Regions from separate parts of the Streptomyces sp. NPDC005141 genome, predicted to be linked through region 3. Evidence: riboswitches for the same ligand, from Rfam matches in the RefSeq annotation. Region 3 holds a riboswitch; each other region holds the start of a gene.
What was found. A riboswitch is a leader RNA that binds a small molecule or an ion and turns the genes downstream of it on or off. The one in region 3 is predicted to bind cyclic di-AMP.
Positions count from the first base shown of each region.

Region 1 (3,239 bases), on a different contig from region 3:
GAGGGAGAGCGGGAAGACCTCGAGGTCGGACGAACCGAGCTTGCGAAGAGAAGTCATGCCCGACGTCAACGCCCCCACCGGATGCATGTATTCCGCACCCACTCCGGCGGGCCGGGTGAGCGCACGCGTCCGCAGACGCCGAACCGGCAGCCCTGACGTCGGGGGGGGTGTCGTCAGGACCGCCGGAGATCGGGAGAGACGCGCGTACGGCCGGGGGCCGCACGCGCCGCGAGCAGACGGATCACGAACCCTCAGGTCTGAGGGATCGCTCGTACGCGTCAGGACGCGTACGGCTCAGCTGGCTCAGGTGGCGTACGGCTCAAAAGCCCGTACAGGTCAGAAGCCGTACAGGTCAGGGGTTGAGGCCCTTGCTGTGGAGCCATGCCATCGGGTCGATGCCGGTGGCGGCACCGCCGGGGTGCACCTCGAGGTGCAGATGCGGCCCGGTGACATTGCCCGTCGCACCCACGCGCCCGATGACATCACCGGTGGCGACCTTCTGGCCCACGCTGACGCTGATCGACGACTGGTGGCAGAACCACAGCTCCGTACCGTCGTCGAGGGTGAGGATCGTGCGGTAGCCGTACGAGCCGGCCCAGCCGGCCTCCGTGATGGTGCCGCTGTGGATCGCCTTGATGAGCGTGCCGGTGGGCGCCGCGAAGTCGAGTCCGGTGTGATAGCCGGAGGACCACATGGAGCCGGCCTCGCCGAAGGTCGAGGTCAGGGTGTACGAGGAGGTCGGCAGCGAGTAGCTCTTGGCGAGCTCGGCGAGACGCTCGGCCTCCGCCTTCGCCTTGGCCGCGTCCTCCGCCTTCTTCTTCACCGCGGCGGCCTTGGCCTCCGCGTCGTCCTGCTGCTTGGCGGCGAGCGCGACGGCCTTCTTCGCGGCGGCGGCCTGGGCGGCCTGCTGGGCGGCGGTGTCGACCTGGTTCTGCTGCGACTCGGCCTGCTGCATGATGCGGGCGCGCAGCGCCTCACCGGCGTCCGTGGCACCCTGCGCCGTGTCGACGCCGGTCAGACCGGCGCTCGTGAGCGGAGTGGTGGAACCCTTGGGAGCGCTGGATCCGCCGTCCGATATCAGGGCCTTGGCGGACTCGGTGACCGACGACAGGTCGGGCAGCGAGATCGAGACGGGCGCCTTGCCCGGCGCGGCGGTGGCCATGCCACCCGCGCCGACGGCGGCTATGACACCCACGCCGAGAACGGTGGAGCTGCGGGCGAGTCCTCCACCGCGCTGCTTGCCTACGCGGTGCCGGCCGCGGACGGGAAGAACGGAATCCTCGGTGGGGTTCCACTCTTCCCAGGTTCCCTCGTCCTTGCCTGAGGCATAGCCGAAGGTCTGAGTGTCATTCGGCGCGAACGAGGTTGGCTGAGCAGGCCGGTTGGACGCCACGTGGGCGCACTCCTTTCCTTCCCTGTCGCCTACCGGGTTAGCTGACGGGTTCGGAGCAGGAAGGTCTCCTACGCGCGTATAACCACCGTGCTTCCACGGCGCAATACGCTCGATTCACCCCAAGTAGGTGGTTCCCCGGTTCCTTTGCAGGATTCGGCACGTGCGCACGGAGCCATCTCTTGTGACGGCTGGGACGACCGCGCTGCGTTATCGAACGTTAATAGACCCAGGCACCGGATTCCAAGCTGTTCCGACTGATCATTAACAGCTTTTGGCCAGGACTTTGGGGTCATGGACGATGAAAAACGGGCGAGTTGACCACGCGGCCTCGACACGGATTTATTTGACGGTGTGTCAGTCGTTATGCGGAGGGGCACCGTCCGATCACTCCTCGTGACAACGGTCGAGAAGGCCGTACGTGTCGCGCGCGACGAGCCGTCCGAGCGGTGCGGGGACCCGGTCGCCGAGCCCGCCTCAAACGCGCCGGACGGCGAGCAGCGCCATGTCGTCCGTCAGTGCGCCGCCCGTATGCCGGCGCACCTCCTCGGCGAGGACGGTCAGCAGCGCGTCGGGGCCGGGAAAGACCCGTCCGGCCAGCCGCGCGGCCGGATCGTAGAACTCCCCGCACGGATCACGGGCCTCGGACAGACCGTCGGTGTGCAGGAGCAGCGTCGCCCCGCGCGGAAAGGGGGCCGGCAGAGCGTGGTCGGGCCAGGTTCCCAGTTCGCTCATCCCGAGGGGCAGGGCGAAGGGCTCGGCGGCGAGCGTGACGAGTGTGCCGTCGGGATGCAGGAGCAGGGGCGGCGGATGGCCGCGGTTGACGATGCGCACGATGTCCTCGTCGTACGGGATCTCCGCGAGGACGGCGGTGGTGAACTCCTCGAAAGCGTGGGGGCTCTCGTGCCGGGTGCCCGGACGCGTCAGTGCCCGCTCCAGGCGCCGTGCGACCGCCTCCAGGGTCGCCTCCTGCTCGGCCGCCTCCCGGAACGCGCCGATCACCACGGCGACGGCGGCCACGGCGGCCATCCCCTTCCCCCGTACGTCGCCGACGACCATCCGCACGCCGTACGGCGATTCCTGCACCGCGTACAGGTCACCGCCGATGAACGCGTCCGCCTGCGCCGCCTCGTACCGCGCCGCGACATCGAGGCCGTCGATCCGCGCGTCGGGCTCGGGCAGCACGGCACGCTGCGCGAACTCGGCGATCTGCCGGACGGAGGCGAGCCGTTCGTCGCTGCGCCGGACGAGGATGTTGATGAGGACCGCGAGGACGGCGGCCGTCGCCACGGTGACCGATTCGGTGATCGCGTCGACCTTCATGACGATGTCGAGCAGGTAGTGGACCAGGACCACCGCGCCGACGGCGAGGGCGCCGGTGAGAACGGTGCCGCGCAGCGAATAGAGGGGCGCGGCCACCAGAGGCGCGGCCGTGAAGAGGGGGGCCGCGGTGAAGTCCGACGGCGTGAGGACGTCGTAGAGGATCCCGGCGACGACGAGCAGCGCGGGCAGGCTCCGGACGAAGGCGCGCGCGAAGGAGATCCTGCGGGGAGCCGCTCCCCCCGGATCGGGCGGCCGGGCGCCCCCGGGCACACCGGGCGACGGCCTGTCGGCCCGGCCATGCGGTTCTCCGGCTCGATGCTCACCTCCTGGCTGCCCCACCCGTCCAGAAGACCCGGAGGAAAGGTGGCGGGCGACCCGTGTGACCCGACCGGGGGATGACACCGGCTGCCGCAAGGGGACCGGCCTGGAGAGGGAGAACCGGGAAGGCCTACGGCCCCGGAAGTGGACGGGCCGGAGGGCATACACCAAGGGCCGGAACTCGTGAATCCGAGTTCCGGCCCTTGGC
Region 1 covers NZ_JBSFYW010000041.1:9,459-12,697, forward strand. The annotation lists gene ACWD68_RS27625 (aldo/keto reductase) at 1-57, opposite strand, end outside; gene ACWD68_RS27630 (M23 family metallopeptidase) at 353-1,393, opposite strand; cyclic di-AMP (ydaO/yuaA leader) riboswitch at 1,405-1,562, opposite strand; gene ACWD68_RS27635 (PP2C family protein-serine/threonine phosphatase) at 1,868-2,983, opposite strand.
Region 1: it holds a riboswitch for cyclic di-AMP, as region 3 does, so the genes downstream of both, ACWD68_RS27630 (M23 family metallopeptidase) here and ACWD68_RS00745 (M23 family metallopeptidase) in region 3, are expected to answer to the same signal.

Region 2 (3,239 bases), on a different contig from region 3:
GCCCTCGTCGCCGAGGCCGGTGGACAGGCCCTTGGACTTCAGGACGGACTTGAGGGTGTGGTAGACCTCGGTGCCCCAGCGCAGGGCCTCGGAGAAGGACTCCGCGCCGATCGGGGCGATCATGAACTCCTGGATGTCCACGTTCGAGTCGGCGTGCGAGCCGCCGTTCAGGATGTTCATCATCGGAACGGGCAGCAGGTGCGCGTTCGGGCCGCCCAGGTAGCGGAAGAGCGGCAGGTCGGACGCCTCGGAAGCGGCGTGCGCGACGGCGAGCGAGACGCCGAGGATGGCGTTGGCGCCGAGCGAGCCCTTGTTGTCGGTGGCGTCCAGGTCGAACATCGCCTGGTCGATCAGGCGCTGCTCGGTGGCGTCGTAGCCGACGAGCTCCGGGCCGATCTGCTCGATGACGGCGAGGACGGCCTTCTCGACACCCTTGCCCTGGTAGCGGTTCGGGTCACCGTCGCGGAGCTCGATGGCTTCGAAGGCGCCGGTGGAAGCGCCGGACGGAACGGCGGCACGACCCGTGCTGCCGTCGTCGAGGCCGACCTCGACCTCGACCGTGGGGTTGCCTCGGGAGTCCAGGATTTCCCGGGCTACGACGACGTCGATGGACGGCACGAGCATCTCCTTCTGGGATGTGACGCGGGTACGCAGGACTTGCCAGCCCTGCGGGATGAGCCTAACCGGCCCGGGGGGATCGGCCAGCCGATCGACCACCCTTTGGGCAGAACTGAGGGTACATATTGTTCCTGAACGGAACAAAAAAAGAAATGAAAAACCCCGCTCCGGTGCATGCGGGGGAACAAGCACCGGAGCGGGGAGCCCGTGGGGACGGGGACCCTCACCGGGCCTTCCACATGGAGGCCCGGCCTGTGAGGGGAGCTGTCATTCAGCGCGGGTGAGGCTGCGCGCGGCCGGGATGCGGTCGCCGTCCGCCGAGGGCGACCACGTCGGGCCGGTACGCGGCCACGCTCAGCCGAGGTGCAGCTGCTGGCCCGGGTAGATGAAGTCGGCGTCGGCGACGATGTCCTTGTTCAGCTTGAACAGCTTCTGCCAGCCACCCCTGACGTGCTTCTTCTCGGCGATCGAGCTGAGGGTGTCACCCTTGACGACCTTGTACTCGCCGTCACCCTTCTTGACCTTCTTGCCGGTCGGGGTGGTGACGGTCTTCTGGGCGGCCGGACGCTCCGAGGAACGGGAGGCGGGCTGCTCCGTCGTACGGGTGGTGGTGCCCTGCGAGGCGCTCGACGAGGAGGAACCGGAGGGGGTCGACGGGGTCGAGGTGCCACCGCTGTACGCGGCGCTCGACAGTCCGGTGCCGCAGGTCGGCCAGGCGCCCTTGCCCTGCGCGGCGAGGACCTTCTCGCCGATGGTGATCTGCTGCGACTTCGACGCCTGGTCGGCGGTGGAGGCGTAGGCGGTGCCGCCGTACGCGGCCCAGGTGGAGGACGAGAACTGCAGGCCGCCGTAGTAGCCGTTGCCGGTGTTGATCGACCAGTTGCCGCCGGACTCGCACTGGGCGACGGCGTCCCACTCGGAGGCGGTGGCGGCGGAGGCGTTGCCGGCCGCCATCAGCGGAGCGGCGATGGCGACACCGGTGACACCGGCGAGCGTGGCGACGCGGGTGGCCTTGTTCGGACGGCGGTGCTTGCCCTTGCTGGAAAACAGCATGGAGTGATCCCCTCACCGACGCCTGCGAGGTGAGCTGTCGGGTTCGGGCCGGTTGAGTTGCCCGGCCGCGTGTCTTCGGCCCCGTCTCCGGGACGTCCGACACGCGACTTAACCCCAAGCCGTTCCGGGTGTCTCTCAACTCCCGGACGCGGCGCTTACCTTGGGTCCCCCGCTCCTGCCTACGGCGCATGACGCGACGACTGTTCCCGTACGGCCGCTGGCAGGATTCGGCGTTGTGACCGTCGGGGCCCGCTGTGGCGAGCGGTCACGACCGTAAGCAGTCGATCGGCGGATTTTCAAAGACGATCAGGGCTTCTGAGACCCATCTCTCACTCGCGCCAAACCGGACATTCCACAGCGAACCGTGACGTGAACTCCCGCTACTTTTCGACCGTTTCGGTAGTAACAGACAGGCTCTGACCGGGAACGATGAGGTCGGGATCGGCGCCGACCGTGTCCTCGTTCACGACGTACAGATCGGCCCATCCGCCCTCGAGGTCAAGGGCGTCGGCGATGCTCCAGAGGTTGTCCCCGGTGCGCACGACGTACGCGTCGTCCGCGGTGTCGCGCGAGGCGCTCGAGCCGCGCGAGGCGTGCCGCCCGGCGGCGCTGTCGGTACGGTCGCCGGCCGCGTCGTCCACCGCGTCCTCGTCGGCGCTGCCGCCGCGGTGCCGTCCGGCACTGGCGCTCGCGTCGTCGGAGGCATCCGAAGAGGTGCCGTTCTGCCCCGACTTGTCCGACTCGCCACCCTTGGCGGTCGCCTTGTCCGAGCTACCGGAACCCTTCGAAGCGCCGGACTTCGCGGTGTCGTCGGTCACGTCGGAGGAGTCGCCCTTCTCGGACGAACCGGACGAGGTGGAGGAAGGAGACGAGTTTGGCGAAGTCGACAATCCGGACGAAACGGAGCCACTCGAGTCGCTCCCGCCGGCCGACGAGTCTCCGGCCAGGCCCGTGTCGACATGGACCTCGCCCGAGTCCGCGCTGAGCCCGGAGAGCGGTCCGCAGGTCGGCCAGGCCGCGAGCCCCTGGTCGTCGAGCACCTTCTCGGCCACGGCTATCTGCTGCGAACGGCTGGCCTGGTCGGCTCTCGGGGCGTACTCGAGACCGCCGTGCGCTTCCCAGTCGTCCTGGGTCACCTGGAGCCCGCCGTAGTACCCGTTGCCGTTGTCGGCGCTCCACGCGCCGCCGCTCTCGCACTGTGCCACCCGGTCCCAGGTGGTTCCGTCGGCCGCGCTCGCACTCGTCGCGCCGAGCAACGGGATGGCGATCGCCGATCCGGTCACCCCTGCGGCGACAATGAGGGCCGGGGCCTGACGGGGGCGACGGTGACGGCCGTTCCCGGAGAGCATGCGGAAGCCTTTCGCGTGACAGCAGGGGACTACGGGCGCCCTGCGAAGTAAGAAGCGCAGGTGCCGCGTTGATGGGTGAACGTAGCCGGACTCGAACGCTTGTCACAAGTCGATGCAGTACAGATCACGTGAAGATCACAGATTTGATGGATCGTCATGTTCCGGTAGCCGGAAGGGCTCTCTTTCCGGTATTCGGAAGAACCCCTTCGACAGGGGTGG
Region 2 covers NZ_JBSFYW010000055.1:20,241-23,479, reverse strand. The annotation lists gene eno (phosphopyruvate hydratase) at 1-624, opposite strand, end outside; gene ACWD68_RS32240 (transglycosylase family protein) at 973-1,671, opposite strand; cyclic di-AMP (ydaO/yuaA leader) riboswitch at 1,676-1,868, opposite strand; gene ACWD68_RS32235 (LysM peptidoglycan-binding domain-containing protein) at 2,052-2,954, opposite strand.
Region 2: it holds a riboswitch for cyclic di-AMP, as region 3 does, so the genes downstream of both, ACWD68_RS32240 (transglycosylase family protein) here and ACWD68_RS00745 (M23 family metallopeptidase) in region 3, are expected to answer to the same signal.

Region 3 (3,239 bases):
CGCGGGATTGGCCGGCGCCTCCACCGAGTACATCCAGGCGATCTTGTGTCGCAGCTGGGCGAGTGTGGAGGTCAGCGCCGGGCTGCCGGACGCCTGTGCGAGCGTCTCGTGGAACCAGCCGCCCAGGGAGCGCAGATCCTCGCTGTGGCCTCTCCTGGAACGTTCCTGCCCCAGCCTGACCAGGCCCCGGAGCACCTTGAGGTGGGCCTCCGTGCGCCGCTGGGCGGCCCGCGCGGCACCCAGCGGCTCCAGCAGCATCCGCATCTCCAGGAGGTCCGCCGCCTCCTGTTCGGTGGGTTCCGCGACGCACGCGCCCGCGTGCCGGCGGGTGACCACGAAGCCCTCGGCCTCCAGCGTGCGCAGGGCCTCGCGCACGGGGACGCGCGAGACGCCGTAGCGCCGCGCGAGCAGTTCCTCGGTCAGCCGGCCGCCACGCTCGTAGACACCCGCGACGATGTCGTCACGGATCGCCGTGCATACCGAGTGCGCCGGAATACGCATGACCGGACCTCCGCTTTAATCCCCGCGAAACGCCATCGATTGACGCTTGTTCAGTGACTCTATTGCAGGAAGCCGGAATTTCCGATGGCAGGCCTGAATCCATGGATATTTTTTGGACAGACGGCCTCGGGAAACGATGATGCCCCGGCTCGGTGAGCCGGGGCATCGAAAGCGGTGGAGAAGCGGCGAAGCGGTCGTCAGACGTTGACGCCGTGCGTACGCAGGTACGCGACCGGGTTCATGTCCGAGCCGTACTCGGCGGTCGTACGGGCCTCGAAGTGCAGGTGCGGACCGGTGGTGTTGCCGGTGTCCCCGGAGAGAGCGATCTGCTGCCCCGGAGTGACCGTCTGGCCCACGGACACACCGATGGACGAGAGGTGGCCGTACATGGTGTACGTGCCGTCGTGCATCTTGATCACGACTTGATTGCCGTAGGCACCGCCCCAGCCGGCCGTGACGACCGTGCCGGAGCCGACGGCGTGAACCGAGGTGCCGGACGCGGCGTGGAAGTCGACGCCGGTGTGGCTGCCGGAGGACCAGAGGCTGCTGCTGGCCTGGTAGCCGGTGGAGACGTACGAACCGGTGATCGGCATGACGAAGGTGTTCAGGCGCTTGCGCTCGGCCTCGCGGGCGGCGCGCTCCTTGTCCTCGCGGGCCTTCGCGGCCTGCTCGGCCGCGTGCCTGCGGGCGGTCTGCTCGGCCTTCTTCCGCGCGGCGGCCTCGTCGGCGGCGCGCTGCTGCGCGAAGGCCTGGGCGTCGATCTGGTCGGCGACCGAGTCGCCGATGATGACGGCCTGGGTCAGCCCGGTCTGCTCGACGGAGGATTCCGCGGCGAAGGCGGGGGCGGCCAGGGTTCCGATGACACCGGTGGTGGTCAGGGCCGCGACGCCGACGGCGCTCGTGGTCGTGCTGTGCACCCGGTTCGGACGACGATGCTTCCCGGTGCCACAGGTGAACGCCATGTAGGGGCTGATCCTTTCCTTCCCTCTCGCCTACCGGGTTAGCTGACGGGTTCGGAGCAGGAAGGTCTCCTACGGACTCCCTCCTGGGAGGGCGTCCGATTCACCCCAGGGACTACGTGTGGGTCCCCGGCTCCCCTGGCTCGCGCCATGCGGGGACTCGGCGATGACTGTCCGGTGCCGCGGGCGCGGCGCACTGCCTGACGAACAGCCGGACCGACGCTAAACGGGGTGTCATTCGAACAACAAACAGATCACGGTTTTTGTAGCGCATCCCACAGACCAGAAGGGCAACCTCCATACCAATACGGACATCTTGGGGACGGCTTCCGGGTAAAAGGGGGCCCTGGTGACTCTTCGGTCACCAGGGCCCCCTCGGTCGCGCGGGCTCTACTCGGCGGTCACCACGCTGACTTCACCGATTCCGAGCGCCTTGACGGGCTCCTCGATCTGCGCGGCGTCGCCCACCAGTACGGTCACCAGACGGTCCGTCGGAAAAGCGCTCACGGCGGCCGCGGTGGCCTCCACGGTGCCGGTGGCGGCCAGTTGCTGATAGAGCGTCGACTGGTAGTCGTCCGGCAGGTACTGCTCGACCTGGTCGGCGAGCGTGCTCGCGACGGCCGCCGCCGTCTCGAACTTGAGGGGCGCCACGCCCACCAGGTTCTGCACGGCGATGTCCCGCTCGGCGTCGGTCAGCCCCTCGGCCGCGAGGGTGCGCAGCACCTTCCACAGGTCGTCGAGCGCCGGACCCGTGTTCGGGGTGTCCACCGAGCCGCTGATGGCGAGCATCGCGACGCCCGTGCCGTCCGGCGCGGCGCGCAGGACCTGACCGAACGCCCGTACGCCGTAGGTGTAGCCCTTCTCCTCGCGCAGGACGCGGTCGAGGCGCGAGGTGAGGGTGCCGCCGAGGCAGTACGTGCCGAGCACCTGGGCCGGCCACACACGGTCGTGCCGGTCGGCGCCGACACGGCCGATGAGCAGCTGCGTCTGGACGGCGCCGGGGCGGTCGACGATGATCACGCGCCCGGTGTCGTCGGCGTTCACCGGCGGCACGGGACGCGGCTCGGCCGACGAACCGGTCCAGGAGCCGACTGTGTCGCCGAGCAGTTCGTCGAGGTCGACGCCGGTCAGGTCGCCGACGACGACGGCGGTGGCCGTCGCGGGGCGAACGTGCTTCTCGTAGAAGGCGCGTACGGCCGCGGAGTCGATCGTCTGGACGGTCTCCTCGGTGCCCTGGCGCGGGCGCGACATGCGCGCGCTCGCCGGGAACAGCTCCTTGGAGAGCTCCTTGGCGGCACGACGGGCCGGGTTGGCCGTCTCGTGCGGGATCTCGTCCAGCCGGTTGCGCACCAACCGCTCGACCTCGCTGTCCGCGAACGCGGGTGCCCGCAGGGCGTCACTGAGCAGGCCGAGTGCCTTGGCCAGGCGCGAGACGGGCACTTCGAGGGACAGGCGTACGCCGGGGTGGTCGGCGTGCGCGTCGAGCGTGGCGCCGCAGCGCTCCAGCTCGGCGGCGAAGTCCTCGGCCGAGTGCTTGTCGGTGCCCTCGGAGAAGGCGCGCGCCATGATCGTGGCGATGCCGTCCAGGCCCGCGGGCTCGGCCTCCAGGGGCGCGGCGAGGATGATCTCGACGGCGACGACCTGCTGGCCGGGGCGATGGCAGCGCAGCACGGTCAGGCCGTTGTCCAGGGTGCCGCGCTCGGGGGCGGGAAAGGCCCACGGCCTGGGGCTGCCGGCCTGGGGCTGCGGATGGAAGTCCATGGTGGCGAGCTCGGTCAC
Region 3 covers NZ_JBSFYW010000001.1:177,139-180,377, forward strand. The annotation lists gene ACWD68_RS00740 (GntR family transcriptional regulator) at 1-501, opposite strand, end outside; gene ACWD68_RS00745 (M23 family metallopeptidase) at 699-1,463, opposite strand; cyclic di-AMP (ydaO/yuaA leader) riboswitch at 1,476-1,636, opposite strand; gene ACWD68_RS00750 (M16 family metallopeptidase) at 1,851-3,239, opposite strand; gene ACWD68_RS00755 (M16 family metallopeptidase) at 3,236-3,239, opposite strand, start outside.